Regions from separate parts of the Rhizobium sp. rho-13.1 genome, predicted to be linked through region 1. Evidence: predicted binding sites of a transcription regulator. Region 1 holds the regulator's gene; the other holds the start of a gene.
The links. Region 1 encodes LexA, which represses DNA repair genes until DNA is damaged. Its sites were predicted from a motif close to TGTTCNNNNTGTGTTCNG; they were not measured.
Positions count from the first base shown of each region.

Region 1 (8,772 bases):
GAATAATCGAGCTGGTAACGGGCCTTTTCATCAAGCATGTCCTTGTCGAGCGATCCGTCGCTGAGCAGGGCAACCTCCTTTTCAAGGTGCTGTCGCTTAGCAACGAGATCGGCCAGATCCTTGGAGCGGGCCAGTCGCTGCTGCTCGAAGACTTCGGTCGCCCGCAGGCCGTAGTCGCCATGGACGCAGTGGTAGCCGAAATAGGATACGAAGGCGACGGTGATGGCTGGAAGAACCAGGTGACCGAGCCGCTTCTTCTTATGATATTTTGTCCACATGCCGTTTGCCCATACGCTGTACCCGTGTGAGCGACACTAGACGGCAGAGATTAACCGTCCGTTGACCGTGTTGCGAGATCGACTAAAAAACCGCGCCCGAAGGCGCGGTTGGTAGAAAAGCGGATGCGTCTGGTATCAGCCGCGCAGGATGGACGTGCCGGCGTAGCGGGCCTGCGGACCGAGCATTTCCTCGATGCGGATCAGCTGGTTGTACTTGGCAAGACGGTCCGAGCGCGACAGCGAGCCGGTTTTGATCTGGCCGCAGTTGGTGGCGACCGCGAGATCGGCAATCGTCGAATCCTCGGTTTCGCCGGAGCGGTGCGACATGACGGCGGTGTAGCCGGCCTTGTGGGCCGTTTCGACGGCGTCGAGCGTTTCGGTCAGCGTGCCGATCTGGTTGACCTTAACGAGGATCGAGTTGGCGACGCCCATCTTGATGCCGTCGCGAAGGCGCGAGGAGTTGGTGACGAAAAGGTCGTCGCCAACCAGCTGGGTGGTCTTGCCGGCAAGCTCGGTCAGCGTCTTCCAGCCTTCCCAATCGTCTTCGGACATGCCGTCTTCGATCGACAGGATCGGATACTTGGCAGCGAGTTCGGCAAGGTATTCAGCCATGGCGCCCGGCTCCAGCGTGCGGCCTTCGCCTTCGAGAACGTACTTGCCGTCCTTGAAGAACTCGGTCGCAGCGCAATCGAGGCCGAGGTAGATGTCTTCGCCGGGACGATAGCCGGCCTTCTCGATCGACTTCATGATGAAGTCCAGGGCTTCCGGCGCGCTCTTCAGGCCCGGTGCGAAACCGCCTTCGTCGCCGACATTGGTGTTATGACCCTGGGCCGACAGCTCCTTCTTCAGCACGTGGAAAACTTCGGAGCCCATGCGGACGGCATCGGAGAAGGTTTCTGCACCGACGGGGAGAATCATGAATTCCTGGAAGTCGATCGGGTTGTCGGCGTGGGCACCGCCGTTGATGATGTTCATCATCGGCACAGGCAGAAGGCTGGCATAAGCGCCGCCGACGTAGCGATAGAGCGGCAAGTCGGCGCTCTGGGCAGCGGCCTTGGCGACGGCGAGCGATACACCGAGGATGGCGTTGGCGCCGAGGCGGGACTTGTTGGCCGTGCCATCCAGCTCAATCATCAGGTTGTCGATCTGGATCTGGTTTTCAGCATCGAGACCGCCGATGGCCTCAAAAATCTCGGTATCGACGGCTTCTACAGCCTTTTCGACGCCCTTGCCGTGGTAACGCGAGCCACCATCGCGCAATTCGACTGCCTCGTGGGCACCTGTCGAGGCGCCCGACGGGACTGCGGCGCGACCCATGCTGCCGTCTTCCAGATATACGTCGACTTCGACAGTCGGGTTGCCGCGGCTGTCGAGAATCTCGCGGGCGATAATGTCGGTGATTGCGGTCATGGCTGGTTCCTGCTCGCTGGTTATAATCGATTGAAATCTCTAAATCGAAGGCGTGACAATTACAATGCCATCACGCGCTTCGAATGAGGGAACGTCATAGCCGACTAAACCAAGATCATGTCAGCCTGTTGAACGCTCCCGCAGATGCTAGGCCTTGGCGATGGCGTCGAATGCCAGTAGCTTTTCGAGCAGCTGCGGCATGTCTTTCAGATGCACCATGTTGGGGCCATCGGACGGCGCATGGTCGGGATCCTCGTGGGTTTCGATAAAGACGCCGGCGACGCCGACGGCAACGGCCGCGCGGGCAAGGGTTTCCACGAATTCGCGCTGGCCGCCTGACGATGCGCCCTGGCCACCGGGCTGCTGCACGGAGTGGGTAGCATCGAAGATCACCGGAGCGCCCATCGCCGCCATGATCGGCAGCGAGCGCATATCGGAGACCAGCGTATTGTAGCCGAAGGAGGCTCCGCGTTCGCAGAGCAGGATATTCGGGTTTCCGCTGTCGTTAAGCTTGGCCAGCACGTTCTTCATGTCCCAGGGGGCGAGGAACTGACCCTTCTTGACGTTGATGATGCGGCCGGTCTTGGCGGCAGCGACCAGAAGATCGGTCTGGCGCGACAGGAAAGCCGGGATCTGCAGGACATCCACGGTCTTGGCGACAAGCGCGCACTGCTCTTCCGTGTGGATGTCGGTGAGCACCGGGAAACCGTATTCCTGCTTCAGATCGGCGAAGATCTCCAGAGCCGCTTCCAGCCCAAGGCCGCGCTGGGCGGACAGGGATGTGCGGTTGGCCTTGTCGAAGGACGACTTGTAGACGAGCCCGATACCGAGCGAGGCGCAGAGTTCCTTGAGCTTGCCGGCTATCGTGAAGGCATGGTCGCGGCTCTCCATCTGGCAGGGACCGGCAATCAGCGAGAGGCGCTTGCTGTTGGAGAAAGTGACCTTGCCGGGGCCTTCGCCGGCGACCACGTCCGAATTTGTCGAATGGCTCATGCTGTCTCCTCGAAGGCAAACAATGCCCCCTGCCCGGGAGCGGCCTTCACCAGAATAGTGTTGCTCTTGCGTGTGTAGGTCACGCCGTTACCAGCCAAATGCGCTTCTGTCACGGAAAGATCGCGAACGGCAAAGACGATTGCCCGCCCCCGCAGGCCCGGATCTTCACCGGATGGCGCCACCTCATAGAAGGCCTCCATCCCCTCGCCGCTCAAGATGTCGATTTCCACATTGGCCGACGATGCTGTGATGCCAAAGGAATGCGGAGCGATTGCGGCACCATTGCCAACTTCGCTGATGAGCCCGGAAAACGCCTCCGGACTGGCGGAGGACAGTACAATGCGCGAAATGCCGAGAACGCCGTTCGGATGCCTCTCCAGCGCGCTGCGATCCGTCGGCATCGCATTGATGCGCTCGCAGGTGAAAACGAAGAAATCCGGGGCACGCAAATCTGCAGCGAAGGCAAGTCGAAAGCCGGCGATCGATTCGGACCCGTCCGGCATGCGCAACGGCCTTTCGAACTCGAGGATCTTGCCGCCCGAGACCCCGCTGTCGAGAAAGCGCTGCTGGTCGCTTTCAGCATTGCCGGTTGCGAAGGCAATGGAGGAAAAACCATCGTCGCCGACGCGAAACCGGAAAGCCTGGTCGCGCGCGACGAAGACATTGCCGGCCAGCGCCGACGCCTCGCACTCCGAGAGACTGGCAATGCCGAGTGGCTCGAGATAGGTCTTGTCGGCAAAGAAAACGCAAGCATTTTCAGTACCAAAGGGATGCCGTGCATCGGCAGCGACAGTGAAGCCGACCTTGCTCAGCCGCTGGCGCGCAGAGGCTATATCACAGGTCGGCAGGACCAGATGGTCGATCGGGTAGGCTGCTGTCATGGTTTGTCTCCACCCTGCGAAGCCGTCAGCGACCGCAGCGCGACATGATCTTCCAAAAACGCGATTATTCCAACGGCGTTCACAAAGATTTAGTCACTTGCGGAACACATATGGAACAGATAGTGTCCGTTCTGGCTTTGTTTCGCACTTGGAGCACGAAAAACGATGTTGACGCGCAAGCAACAGGAACTGCTTCTCTTCATTCACGAACGAATGAAAGAGTCCGGCGTGCCGCCTTCTTTCGATGAAATGAAGGATGCGCTGGATCTGGCGTCGAAATCAGGCATCCATCGGCTGATCACGGCGCTGGAGGAACGCGGCTTCATTCGCCGCCTGCCGAACCGGGCGCGTGCCATCGAGGTCATCAAGCTTCCCGAGGCCTATAACCCGAATGCGCAGCCACGGCGCGGCTTTTCGCCGAGCGTCATCGAAGGCAGCCTTGGCAAGACGCCGGCTGTTGCCGCAGCGCCGACAAAGCCCGCAGTCGACGACCGCAGCGGCTCCGTCTCGCTGCCGGTCATGGGCCGAATCGCTGCCGGTGTTCCCATTGCCGCGATCCAGAACAACACCCACGACATCATGGTTCCAGCCGACATGGTCGGCGCCGGCGAGCATTACGCGCTCGAGGTGCGAGGCGATTCGATGATCGAGGCCGGCATCTTCGACGGCGATACGGTGATCATCCGAAATGCCAGTACGGCGAGCCCCGGCGACATCATCGTCGCCCTCGTCGATGACGAGGAGGCCACGCTCAAGCGCTTTCGCCGCAAAGGTGCCTCCATTGCACTCGAGGCAGCCAACCCGGCCTACGAGACCCGCATCTTCGGCCCGGACAGGGTGAAGATCCAGGGGCGGCTTGTCGGCCTCATCCGCCGGTATCACTGACCGGTGACGTGGCGTCGGTACCGGTGAAAGCGGGCTTTCGCCAGTCGTAGGCTCGATGCCTCTCCCATGGACGGTCAAGGGCGCTGAACGCGGTGATGAACTCTGGCTTAGGAGAGCTTAAGTTGACCTCTATGGAACCTGTTTTGCGTAACGAAGCGCCGGTGTAGAGCACTGCACCGGACCGACAGCGATCAAGGCGAAGTTTGACCGGCGTGATGACAATGTCGGCGGTATCGCAGGCCGGCCCCAGATAAGCCGCGTCGGAGATAGTCACCAGCATCGCGCCCGTCTCGAGCATGGCAACGCACCAATCGCGACCATGGCAGGCAAACCCGCCGTCGACCGCATTGTCCAGAGCAGTTTCCATTGCTGACCGCAATGTGGCCTGATGCTCCGCATCCATACGGGTCGAGGGGCGGCCACGAACGGAATGGGACGGGGTCGAGTTGTCCGGCGGCAGCATTTGCGGCGGCGTATCCTCTGACACCAGCAGGGCTCGCTTCCATTGCTGATAGATAAAATCCGGGGGGCGTTCGCGGTTGCGCTCGAGGCGCCCCTGCCGGAACAGGGCGACGAGTTCGCCATCCTCCGAAATCAGCAGTTCCGATTTCTGGAGAGACGGTTGGAAGGCGGCGAAGGTCACCGAGGCTGCAATCAGCAACGCGCCGGCATGGCGCATAGGCGTCCGCAGCACCGTCATCAGCAGGAAGCCGGCAATAATGGTCGGGAAAAGTCCGGCAGGCAGGCGCGCGAAGGGCACATTGCCACCCCATGCCGCCACCGTCTTTGCGATGACCATGACGATATCGAGTCCCCACCCGGTGACTAGCCAGAATACGCCGTCTAGGCCGAAAGGCATCATCAGCATGGCAAGCATGCCGATCGGCATGACGATGAATGACACCACCGGCATGGCGGCAAGGTTGGCAACGAGGCCATAGGTCGCCAGCCTGTGAAAATGCTCAATCGAAAAGATCGCCGTCGACGCGCCGCCGATGAACGATGTCATGGCGACGCCTGTGAAGAAGCGGCTGACCGCCCGCACCGGCATCGGTGCCCGGAAAGCGGCAAACCGCCGCTCGCGGGGCGGACGTCCCTTCCATAGCGAATAGCCGGATACAAGGGCGATGGTCGCCGCATAGGACATCTGGAAACTCGGGCCGAGGATCTGCGACGGCGAGAGCACCAGGATGGCGATGGCCGATAGGGCGACATTGCGCAGGCTGAAGGATGGTCTGTCGAACAGCACCGCGACCAGCATGATCGCCATCATGATGAAGGCCCGTTCGGCCGATACCCCGAAGCCGGAAATGAAATAATAGGCGGTGACGGTGATCAGCGCACCGACGGCTGCAATTTTCTTGGTCGGAAAAGCCTGCGCCAATCCGGGAAACAGGCTCAGTACATGCCGGAGGCCGACATAGAAGATACCGGCCGACAAAGCCATATTCAGTCCCGAGATGGCGATGATATGGGCGAGGCCGGACACCCTTAGGGCATCCGTCGTTTCCGGCGAAATCGCCCGACGTTCGTCGTTGACCAGCGAAGCCGCGAAGGCGCCGGTGTCGCCGGGCAGGATCGAGCGGATTCGGTCTCCGATATGGCCGCGCAGCCCAGTCAGCCAGCGGTCGATCCTTTGGAGCGTGGTTCGCTCGCTGGTGTCGTCGACGCTGGCCATCATCAGTTGCGGCGTACCGTAGAAGAAACCGTTGGCACCGGTGCCTTCGAAATAGGCAGTGAACGCAAAATCGTGGAGGCCGGGCAGCGCAGGGCCTGCTGGCGGGCTTAACCGGGCCCTGCCCTCAACCACATCTCCGAGTTCGAACGGTACATCCTGGCCGCGCACAAGAAGGGATATCTGCTCCGGTGGCCGCCGAACGACAGGCGCGTCTGTCGCCAGCAGATCCAGCACGTAGCGCCACCGCCCTTTATCGTCCACTTCGCGGCGCTGAACTTGGCCGGTGATGGTGGTGGTCACGGGCGAGTCCAGCATGATCGTCGAGGCCCGCCACGTCTCCCACTCAGCGAGAAGCATGCCGAGCAGGCCCAGCGCCGCAGCGAACGCCAGATGCCGCAGCATCGGGCTCAGATTGTGTTTCAGGAGGCAAACGGCGGCGAGCACGAGGAAGCCCGCCGCAATGCCCGTCAGCGGCGGATTGCCCGGCAACTCGAACCAGATAATCGCGCCGCAGCCGATATAGACGGGCGCAAACAGCATCGCGCGACCGTGGGCGGCCTCTTCCGCAAGCATGCCGGCGGTAGCGATTCGCCACCCGTTGAGCGAAAGGGCAGCGCGCTTCGGCCACGGCACGGCGTGTTGCGTGCGGGCAGGCATCCGTCCAAGCTTGGCAACGGCGTTGACAGTGGCGCGCGACCGCTCGGCGAGGCCGAGAAATACCTGGCGGTGACCTTGCCTCTCGCGCGCGTCCAACTCTGCCATTCGCCCGTCAGCCCTGCCCGCAATCGTCAAGCTCGGGGTATTTTTGCAACCTTTGCTCGAATAATTCAACTAAAATCGATTGAAATGCCTGCCGTAGGAAGGTCGCTTCTGGAATGCCGAAGAACGTGCTTTAAAGGCATCGCAATCATGGCGCAGGCGCTGCCCAAAAGTTGATACCGCGATGCACAAATACCGGTCAGGGTAACTTGGCATTAGCGTCTGGATCATATAGCTAATCTTTAGACGCTTAACCCTTTGGTGCTTTTTTAAGGCACCAACCCGCCAAATCTTGGAGGCTCTCATGACGGAACAAAGCGCGAAACTGACCTGGGGTGATAAGACTGTCGATCTGCCGGTGAAGGCCGGTACCATCGGCCCGAGCGTCCTCGACATTGGCGCACTCTACAAGAATACCGCTTCCTTCACCTACGACCCCGGCTTCACCTCGACCGCATCGTGCGAATCCAAGATCACCTATATCGACGGTGACGAAGGCGTTCTGCTGCATCGCGGCTACCCCATCGAGCAGCTGGCTGAAAAGGGTGACTTCCTGGAAGTCTGCTACCTGCTTCTCTACGGCGAACTGCCGACGGCTGCCCAGAAGAAGGATTTCGACGACCGCGTCGTTCATCACACGATGGTGCATGAACAGATGACGCGCTTCTTCACCGGCTTCCGCCGCGATGCACATCCCATGGCTGTGATGTGCGGTTGCGTTGGTGCGCTGTCGGCCTTCTATCATGATTCAACCGACATCACGGATCCGCACCAGCGCATGGTCGCGAGCCTCAGGATGATCGCCAAGATGCCGACGCTTGCCGCGATGGCGTACAAGTATCATATCGGCCAGCCTTTCGTGTATCCGAAGAACGATCTCGACTATGCGTCGAATTTTCTGCGCATGTGTTTTGCTGTTCCTTGCGAAGAGTTCGAAGTCAATCCGGTTCTCGCCCGTGCGATGGACCGCATCTTCATCCTGCACGCCGATCACGAGCAGAACGCCTCGACATCGACGGTCCGCCTCGCCGGCTCTTCGGGCGCAAACCCGTTTGCCTGTATCGCGGCCGGCATCGCCTGCCTCTGGGGCCCTGCCCACGGCGGCGCCAACGAAGCTGCCCTGATGATGCTGCAGGAAATCGGCACTGTCGATCGCATCCCCGAGTACATCGCTCGCGCCAAGGACAAGAACGATCCTTTCCGCCTCATGGGCTTTGGCCACCGCGTCTACAAGAACTACGATCCGCGCGCCAAGATCATGCAGAAGACGATGTATGAGGTGCTGGAAGCGACCGGCAATGCCGGCGATCCGCTGATGCAGGTTGCCCTGGAGCTCGAAAAGATCGCTCTGAACGACCCCTACTTCATCGAAAAGAAGCTGTATCCGAACGTCGACTTCTATTCGGGCATCACCCTGCGCGCGCTGGGCTTCCCGACGGAAATGTTCACCGTCCTGTTCGCACTCGCGCGTACCGTCGGCTGGATCGCTCAGTGGAACGAGATGATCGAAGATCCGCAGCAGCGCATCGGCCGTCCTCGCCAGCTCTACACGGGCGAACCGAAGCGCGATTACACACCGGTCGACGGCCGCTAAAAAGCGTCTTCGGCTTCATAAAAAAAACCCGCTCAGGAATGGGCGGGTTTTTTGTTGTCCAGAACTTCGAGCACGATGGATGCAGCTTTTTCGCCGGGTGGGATCTCGGTCTGCATCCGGTGCCAGACGAGGTCGAAGCCCTCGATCATCGCGCGGCGCTGCTGGGTGTCGCTCGACAGGCGTTCCAGCCAGCGGGACAGCAGCCCCGGCAGCAGCATCTCGTTGATCTGCTCCGGCACGATGACATAATCGGCGATCAGGTTGGGCAGCGCAGCGGTCCATGTCTTTATCCGC
Region 1 covers NZ_SCFL01000001.1:223,235-232,006, reverse strand. The annotation lists gene EQW76_RS01370 (septum formation initiator family protein) at 1-278, opposite strand, end outside; gene eno (phosphopyruvate hydratase) at 414-1,688, opposite strand; gene kdsA (3-deoxy-8-phosphooctulonate synthase) at 1,836-2,681, opposite strand; gene EQW76_RS01355 (VOC family protein) at 2,678-3,562, opposite strand; gene lexA (transcriptional repressor LexA) at 3,728-4,447, shown strand; gene EQW76_RS01345 (ComEC/Rec2 family competence protein) at 4,428-6,887, opposite strand; gene gltA (citrate synthase) at 7,189-8,478, shown strand; gene lpxB (lipid-A-disaccharide synthase) at 8,511-8,772, opposite strand, start outside.

Region 2 (8,772 bases), on a different contig from region 1:
GCCGCCTGGGCGCAGGTCGGCGCCGGACGCGGCAAGGAAGCGCTGGCGATGGTCGACAAGATGCAGGGGCCGAACTGGTTCGACATCTTCAAGAACTACCAGGCCGGCACCATCGCCCTTGTCATCGGCGATACCAAATCGGCTCGCACGCACCTCAACAGCGCCGTGCTCGACAAGGACGGCGGCGCCACGGCACCGGACACCTACATGCGCGCCGTCATGGCGCTTGCCTCGCTCGAAGCCAAGGAAGGCAACAAGCAGAAGGCGCTGGACGCAATCTCCGTCGGCGACAGCATGATCAGCAATTTTGCGCCGCTGAACGCGCTGCGTGACAGCATCGGCAAGGGTGAAAAGCCGGAGCAGGCCGTGACCAACGCCTCGCAGGGGGCCGCATCCGTGCTGTTCTCCGTTGCCGCCGCGCTAAACCGCGATGGCGCCGAAGACGTGGTATCGCTGTACCTCGAGACGGCGAATGCGCTGGACCCGAAGAGCTCGGACACGCTGGTGCTGCTCGGCGGCATTGCCGAAAAGCAGGACCAGATGGACCGCGCCATCGCCTTCTACAAGCAGGTGCCGCCGGGATCGCCAATGGCCCGTATCTCTGAACTGCAACTCGGGCTGGCGCTGGCACAGGGCGGCAAGTCCGAAGATGCGCTCAAGCACCTGAAGTCGCTGATCGAGTCCGATCCGAAGGATATCCGCAGCTACCTTGCCTATGGCAACGTGCTGTCTCAGGCCAAGAACTACCAGGCGATGGCCGACAACTATGACAAGGCTGTTGAGGTCATCGGCCCAGTGCCGACCAAAGCCGACTGGAACATCTTCTACCAGCGCGCTATCGCTTATGAGCGCCTGAAGAAGTGGGACATTGCCGAGCCGAACTTCAAGAAGGCGCTCGAGCTAAACCCCGACCAGCCGCAGGTGCTCAACTATCTCGGCTATTCCTGGGTCGACATGAACCGCAACCTCGACGAGGGGCTGGCGATGATCAAGAAGGCTGTCGATGCGCGACCTGACGACGGCTACATCGTCGATTCGCTCGGCTGGGCCTATTTCCGCCTCAACCGCTTCGACGATGCGGTCAAGGAACTGGAACGCGCCGTGCAGCTGGAAGCCGGCGATGTCACCGTCAACGACCATCTCGGCGATGCATACTGGCGCGTCGGGCGTCGTCTCGAGGCCGTCTACCAGTGGAACCGGGCGATTACCTACAAGCCGGAAGAGGCCGACCTGCCGCGTCTGAAGGACAAGATCGCCAACGGCCTGCCGCCGCTCGACGACCCCAAGGCTGCGGAGAAATCCAAGCCGCCGGCAGCAGTCCCGGCCGAGACCCCGCCAGTCGACAAGAAATCCTGACGACCGATGCCATCGATTTTTGACGCGGGCGCCTTCGACCTCACGGAAGAGGCGCCCGCGAAAATCAACCTTGCCCTGCATGTGACGGGGCTTCGGGACGACGGTTACCATCTGCTCGACATGCTGGTGACTTTTGCCGATCATGGCGACCGGCTGGGGTTCAGCGCCGCCGATGCGGACAGGTTCGAGATATCCGGACGGTTCGCAACGTCTCTTGGCCCGCAGGAGCAATCCACTAGCAACCTCGTGATCAGGGCTCGCGATCTTTTGCGGCAGGCATCTGGCGGCAGTGCACCGCCGGTCCTGATTCATCTCGAGAAAAGTTTGCCCATCGCCTCCGGCATAGGTGGCGGCTCGGCCGATGCCGCTGCGGCCTTGCGCGGGCTGATGCGGCTTTGGAATATCAATCTCACGCCGGATAAGCTGAAGGCTCTTGCGCTGCAACTCGGGGCTGACGTGCCGATGTGTCTGACGAGCCGGCCACTGATCGCCCGTGGCATCGGCGAGGAGATCGACGTGCTACCGGACTTCCCGTCCTTCGGCTTGCTGATCGGCAACCCTCTGGTCGGGGTATCGACACCGGCGGTTTTTCGTCAGTTGACGGAGAAGAACAATCCACCGTTCGGTTTCGAACACCGGCAACTGCAGAGTAGCACCGAGTGGCTTTCCGTGATCGACAGCCTCCGCAACGATCTAGAGCCGCCGGCGCGTGCACTTTGCCCCGAGATCGGCGAGCTATCGGTATTAATGGCCGGGCAACGACCCAGGCTCGTCAGGATGTCCGGCTCTGGTGCCAGCTGTTTTGCCCTGTTTGACGATCCGGATGCAGCCAAGGCTGCGGCCGCTTCGCTTCACAGCCACAGGCCGGACTGGTATTTTCAGGCAACGCAGACAACCGCAGGAGATCTCCGATGACAGGCTCTACGCAACAGCGGCCTTTCGTGCCAGTCGGCATTGCCGTGCTCACCGTCTCCGACACCCGCACAGCCGAAGACGACAAATCCGGTGACACTCTGGTGGGGCGCATTGCAGACGCCGGCCATTGGTTGGCCGCCCGCGCCATAGTGCCCGACGATATCGCACAGATCCGCGCTACCGTGGAAGCCTGGACCACGGACCCCGCCGTCGATGTGGTGATCACCACCGGCGGCACCGGCTTTACCGGCCGCGACGTGACGCCGGATGCGCTGGAGCCGCTGTTTGAAAAGCGCATGGAGGGTTTTTCGGCGGTCTTCCATCGCATCTCCTACGACAAGATCGGCACGTCGACGATCCAGTCGAGGGCGACGGCAGGGCTGGCCAATGCCACCTTCATCTTCGTGCTGCCGGGATCGCCCGGCGCCTGCAAGGATGCCTGGGATGGCATCCTGAAGGCACAGCTCGACTACCGCCATATGCCGTGCAATTTCATCGAGATCATGCCGCGCCTGGACGAACACCTCAAGCGCGGCGGACAATCCGTCTGATCAGAGAGGCTGCGTGCTCAGCGCAGCGAGCGCGCCGCCACCCAGGACGGGATGATCTCGCTCGACAGCTTTCCGGGCTTCTGGCCCTTGGCAAGTTCTGCCAATGTCATGCCGCTTCTGGCAGCGGCCAGAGCTTGCGCCTTTGAAATGAGGAAGCCGAACTCCAGCGGCGACACCGCCCGGCCGATGCGCTGCAGCAACGGCCGCCTGTATCCACGCGAGGCGGTGAAGCGGGCGGGCAACTTGTTCAGCGCCATATACTCGCCGATCTCGTCTATCCAGCCGGCCTGCGGGCGCGCGCCGGGCTCCACCAGCAGCAGCCATTCGCCGCGTGCGGAGCGCAGGATTTCGCCGATATCCCATTCGGTATGATAGCGGCAGCCGGCGGCATCGGCAACGCGCTCGGTGCCATCGCTTGAGCCATGGTCGAGAACCACGACGTCACAGACCAGGCCCTCGATCGCACCCGCGACGAGGGACGCAAGTGTCTGCGCCAATTCGGGTTCCTGGTCCCGGCATTCGATTATGACTGTCAACATCGCTCGTTTATAGTGCGGTGCATAATCGAATACCAGCGCAGTTTTCCGCATTTTGTTCTTGCATTGTTCTCATTGCTGCGATAGGAATTTAATCAAGGTCAGACATCGGGATGCACGGGCATCCCCTGCCGCTGGAGCCACCGATGAACCAACAGTCCCTTGCAGGGCAGGCCGCATTCGCGCCTGCCAACACGGCAGATATGGCTGATGCACTGATCGTTTCGTCCGGTCTGCGGATCGACATCGACCGGCGGCGTGGCCGCGGTGCTGGGCTCAATCCTGGCGGTCGCTTCGAACTATCGAGCCGCGAGAGCATCGACGACGGCTGGCAGTCGCTGGAAGACCTGCCGCCCTTCAGGACCGAGGTGCAGATCGAGAAGGCGCGGACGGCGATCACCCGCAATACGTCGCCGGACATTCCCTTCGATCGCTCCATCAATCCTTACCGTGGCTGCGAGCATGGCTGCATCTACTGTTTCGCGCGCCCGACGCACGCCTATATGGGGCTGTCTGCCGGACTGGATTTCGAGGCCAAGCTGTTTGCCAAGCCGGATGCGCCGAAGCTGCTGGAAAGGGAACTGGCTAAACCAGGCTATGAGCCGAAGGTCATTGCCATCGGCACCAACACCGATCCGTATCAGCCGATCGAGAAGGAATGGCGGATCATGCGCCAGATCCTGGAGGTGCTGAACCGGGCCAACCATCCGGTATCCATCGTCACCAAATCGGCCATGGTGCTGCGCGACCTCGATATCCTTGGCGAACTCGCTGCAAAGAACCTCGTGCGCGTCTCGCTGTCGGTCACCACCCTCGACCGCAAGCTTGCACGCACCATGGAGCCCCGCGCTTCGACGCCGGCACGCAGACTGGAGGCAGTCCGGATGCTTTCCGCGGCGGGCATCCCGACGTCGGTCATGCTGGCGCCAATGATCCCGGCACTCAACGACCATGAACTCGAGAAGATCCTGGATTCGGCCAAGGCTGCGGGCGCCGAGGAGGCCGGCTACGTAATGCTGCGCCTGCCGCTCGAAGTCAGTCCGCTGTTTCGCGACTGGCTGCTGCAGAACTACCCGGACCGGTACCGGCATGTGATGTCGCTGGTCCGCGAGATGCGCGGCGGCAAGGATTACGATGCGGATTTTGGCAAGCGGATGAAAGGTGCCGGACCCTACGCCTGGCAGATCAGCCGTCGGTTCGAGATGGCGACCAAGAGGCTCGGCCTTACGCGCCGCAGCATTAGACTGCGCACCGATCTGTTCGTTCCCCCGGATGGCAGTGGCGTTCAACTGTCGCTGCTCTGAAAACCCATTCCTGCGGACGGTTGCCCTGACTGTCCAAAGGATATCCCCCGGCTTGGCCGCCCCAATGCCGGGGGACTTGCAGGAAATCGGGTTGGCGTGCGAGGGTCAGCCGCATGACACGTCGCACGCCACCCGATTCTCCTCAGCTCTTCGAAGACCTGCCGCTCGTCCCGGATTTCACGCTGGAGCACTCGGCGCGCAAAGCAGGCCACTGGCCGGTTGCCGGCACGGACGAGGCAGGCCGAGGTCCTCTCGCCGGGCCTGTCGTTGCTGCAGCCGTCATCCTCGATCCGGATAACATTCCCGAAGGCCTGAACGATTCCAAGCAATTGTCGGCTGCCAGACGGGAAGAGCTGTTCGAGTTCATCATTGCGACATCGACGATCTCCATCGCATCGTCCAGCGCCGGACGCATCGACGCGACCGATATTCGCAAGGCGAGCCTCGATGCCATGCGTCGGGCTGTCTGCGGTCTTGCGATCGCGGCAGGCTTCGTGCTTGTCGACGGGCTCGACGTGCCACCCGGCCTCCCCTGCTCCGGCAGGGCTGTGGTCAAGGGCGACCGGCGGTCGCTGTCGATCGCCGCGGCTTCGATCCTTGCCAAGGTAACGCGCGACCGGATGATGGTCAGGGCCGGCATGGTGTTTCCGGCCTATGGCTTTGCGGCACATGCCGGCTATGCCACCGCAGTTCATCGCAGCAGCATCGAACTCGTCGGCCCCTGCCCTCTGCACCGCATGAGCTTCCGGCCGATGCGCAAGGATGTCCTCGCCAACGAAACCCCCTAAATGCAAAAAGGCCGGGACGATGCCCGGCCTTTCGCATTGATGTGTACAAAGCTTAGTTCAAGCTTGCCTTGACGTCGCCAAGCGCTGCCTGGAACAGCTTCGCTTGAACACCGGCGTCTGCCTTGCTGGCGATGACGGTTTGGGCTGCGGCGATTGCCAAGTCGACAGCGGCAGCGCGAACTTCCTTGATGGCGTCGAGCTCTGCCTGCTTGATCTTCTGCTCGGAAATTGCCGTGCGGCGTTCGACGAATTCTTCCGTCTTCTTCTTGGCTTCGGCTGTCAGCAACTCGGCTTCGCGAGCGGCAGAGGCAACGATATTGGCCGCCTCGACTTCCGCTTCCTTGCGCTTGCGCTGGTACTCGGCCAGCAGATGCTGGGCTTCCTCGCGCAGACGCTTGGCTTCCGACAGATCGTTGCGGATCTGGTCGGCGCGCTCGTCGAGCGACTTCGCCATCATGCCGGGAACCTTCATGTAGACGATGAGGGCGATGAACAGCAGCAGGCCAACGAGGGCGAAGAAGGTTTCGTCCAGATGGAATTCCATGGCTTATGCCTCCTGCTTGACGTTGGCGACAGCAGCGGCAACCTCGGACTGCGAAGCCGGCATACCGATCAGCTGCTCGACCACGGATGACGCAGCCTCTTCGGCAACAGCGCCGACGTCGGCAAATGCCTTCGCCTTGATTTCGGCGATCCGTGCTTCGGCGGTCTTGATCTTTTCGGCCAGGCTTGCCTCGATGGCACGGCGTTCGGCTTCCGCCTTCGCCTTTGCTTCGGCGCGGGCTGCGGCACCGATAGCATTGGACTTGGCACGGGCTTCTGCCAGTTCGCGCTCATAGGTCGCGACAGCGGCGTCGGCTTCGGCCTTCAGGCGTGCGGCTTCCTCGACATCCTGCGCGATCCGGGCGTGCCGGCTCTCGAGGATCCCGCCAACGCGTGGCACGAGGACTTTCTGCATGACGATGTAGAAGATGGCGAATGTAATCACCAGCCAAAGCAGCGCAGACGGAAATGTCTTGGGGTCAAAGGGCGGGAAAGACGCGTGATGGCCTGGGGCCACACCCGTTTCCGTGTGCACTTCGCCGGGTGCCGGCGCGGCTTCTTCAGCATAAGCCGGAGTCACAAACATGCTCACCTCCAGTGGTGCAAATACGAAGAATCACGGCTCGCTTCCCGCAAGCCGTGATCCATCAAACCGTACAAATCAAACGGCGAAGAGGAGGAGGAGAGCAACGAGCAGCGAGAAGATGCCCAAAGCTTCCGTAACGGCGAAACCGAAGATCAGACGGCCGAACTGGCCATCGGCAGCCGACGGGTTGCGAAGAGCGCCCGACAGGTAGTTGCCGAAAATCGTGCCGAGGCCGATGCCTGCGCCACCCATGCCGATGCAAGCGATACCGGCGCCGATGAACTTTGCTGCTTCTGCGTCCATGTTAGAAACTCCTTAGATTGATAGGTTTTGGCTTTGACTGGTGCACGCGGCACCAACGACTTTACTTCTCAGTGGCCGTCCGGATGCAGCGCATCGTTCAGATACATGCATGTCAGCACTGCAAATACGTAGGCCTGCAGGAATGCCACGAGAAATTCGAGGGCCGTCAGAGCGACGGTCATGATGAGAGGCAGGATGGCACCACCGATGCCGAGCGCGCCAAGGGCTCCAAGCGAGGCAACGAAGCCTGCGAACACCTTGAGCGTGATGTGACCAGCCAGCATGTTGGCAAACAAACGGACGGAAAGGCTGATCGGCCGGGCCAGGAACGAGATAACCTCGATCGAAATGACAAGGGGCAGCAGCACTGCGGGAACGCCCTGCGGCAGAAACAATTTCAGAAAGCCGAGGCCGTGCTTGAAAAAGCCGTAGACCACGACAATGCCGATCACCAGCATCGACAACGCGAAGGTGACGATAATCTGACTTGTTACCGTGTAGAAATAGGGGAACATGCCAAGCAGGTTGGCGGTCAGCACGAACATGAACAGCGTGAAGACCAGCGGGAAGAATTTCATACCGGCGGAGCCAGCACCTTCACGCAGGATATTGGCGATGAATTCGTAGGACATTTCGGCGACGGACTGGGCGCGGCCCGGGATCAGGCTGCGCGACGCCGTTGCGAAATAGAGAAATCCGCCAGCCAGAACGACCGATGCGACCATGAACAGCGACGAATTGGTGAATGAGAAATCCAGCCCGCCGATTTCGATCGGAACGATCTTATTGATCTGGAATTGATGAATCGGACCGTTGGCCACCGCGCGTTCTCTCTCACTTGCCCGCCTCAGCAGCGGATATCCATGCTTCGAAGACATGCGCTGATGCGCAGTCTTGTTGCCTATTTCCTGTCCGACTTGCTGTCGCCGACCGTTGGGGTGGATACCTTCCCGGCCATACGCAAGACATTCAGCACACCAGCACAAAACCCGAGGAGCAGGAAAATAATCATGCCCCACGGTCCGGTGCCAGCCAGACGGTCCAAGAAGTAGCCGATGAGTGCGCCGACAATGATGGCAGAAACGAATTCGCTGGAGAGTTTCAGTGCTTGAGCATAGCCTTTGCGGCTGGCCTGAGCCCGAGCTTCCCCCCGTTCGGCTTCCCCCGTCGCAGCGCGTTTGTTTGCCAGTTCGGCTCCCAATTGCGCCCTACGCTTTTCAAGACCTTCGTCCTGATCCCCCACCATGGCGCCCTCCCTGCTGCCGTTCCTTAACGCTACCCTTCCCCGATAACCTAAGAACGAACTGGAGGCTTAGCCACCTTTCGGCCCGTTTTGAACTCGGGCGAACATAGTTTTATGGAAAAGCATAGTCAAGACGTAGAAAGCACATGTCCCGCCATTAATAAAGGCAGGCAAATCATCGACTTATATGCGCTTGAAGGGAGCTTTGCGAAATCACGACAGAAAGTCGCACCCGCTGCCGCGGGCGCCGCGTCCCGGGGGTCGGGCGGTCAGCTCCAGCCGCCGCCATACGTCCGATAGAAGAGATGCATGCCGATGCGGCCGACGTTGACCATCTCGGCCGCCCAGCGCGGCTTGACGTAGACTGCATGGTAATGGGTCGCGGAGCCGACTTCCGGGAGCCAGATCTTGCCGGCCGTCACCGCCATCGCCACCTGGCGGGCGATCTGCCAATGAACGGGCGAATTAACGCGGTCCTTGACCTTGTCGCAGGCGAAGGAAAACTGGCAGGCGTTGGTCCAGTCCTCGTTCTGGTAGACGACGCCGCAGATGGTTTTCGGATAGGCCGGGTTGCGGACCCGGTTAAGAATGACCTGCGCCACGGCCGCCTGCCCCTTCACCGATTCGCCACGGGCCTCGAAATAGAT
Region 2 covers NZ_SCFL01000002.1:639,582-648,353, reverse strand. The annotation lists gene EQW76_RS09575 (tetratricopeptide repeat protein) at 1-1,356, shown strand, start outside; gene EQW76_RS09570 (4-(cytidine 5'-diphospho)-2-C-methyl-D-erythritol kinase) at 1,363-2,271, shown strand; gene moaB (molybdenum cofactor biosynthesis protein B) at 2,268-2,822, shown strand; gene EQW76_RS09560 (glycosyltransferase family A protein) at 2,840-3,361, opposite strand; gene EQW76_RS09555 (PA0069 family radical SAM protein) at 3,505-4,662, shown strand; gene EQW76_RS09550 (ribonuclease HII) at 4,776-5,450, shown strand; gene EQW76_RS09545 (F0F1 ATP synthase subunit B) at 5,503-5,994, opposite strand; gene EQW76_RS09540 (F0F1 ATP synthase subunit B) at 5,998-6,579, opposite strand; gene EQW76_RS09535 (F0F1 ATP synthase subunit C) at 6,655-6,882, opposite strand; gene EQW76_RS09530 (F0F1 ATP synthase subunit A) at 6,951-7,703, opposite strand; gene EQW76_RS09525 (AtpZ/AtpI family protein) at 7,784-8,128, opposite strand; gene EQW76_RS09520 (cell wall hydrolase) at 8,395-8,772, opposite strand, start outside.
Region 2: a site for LexA is predicted at 3,415-3,432, ahead of EQW76_RS09555 (PA0069 family radical SAM protein). Genes of this name have one in related genera too.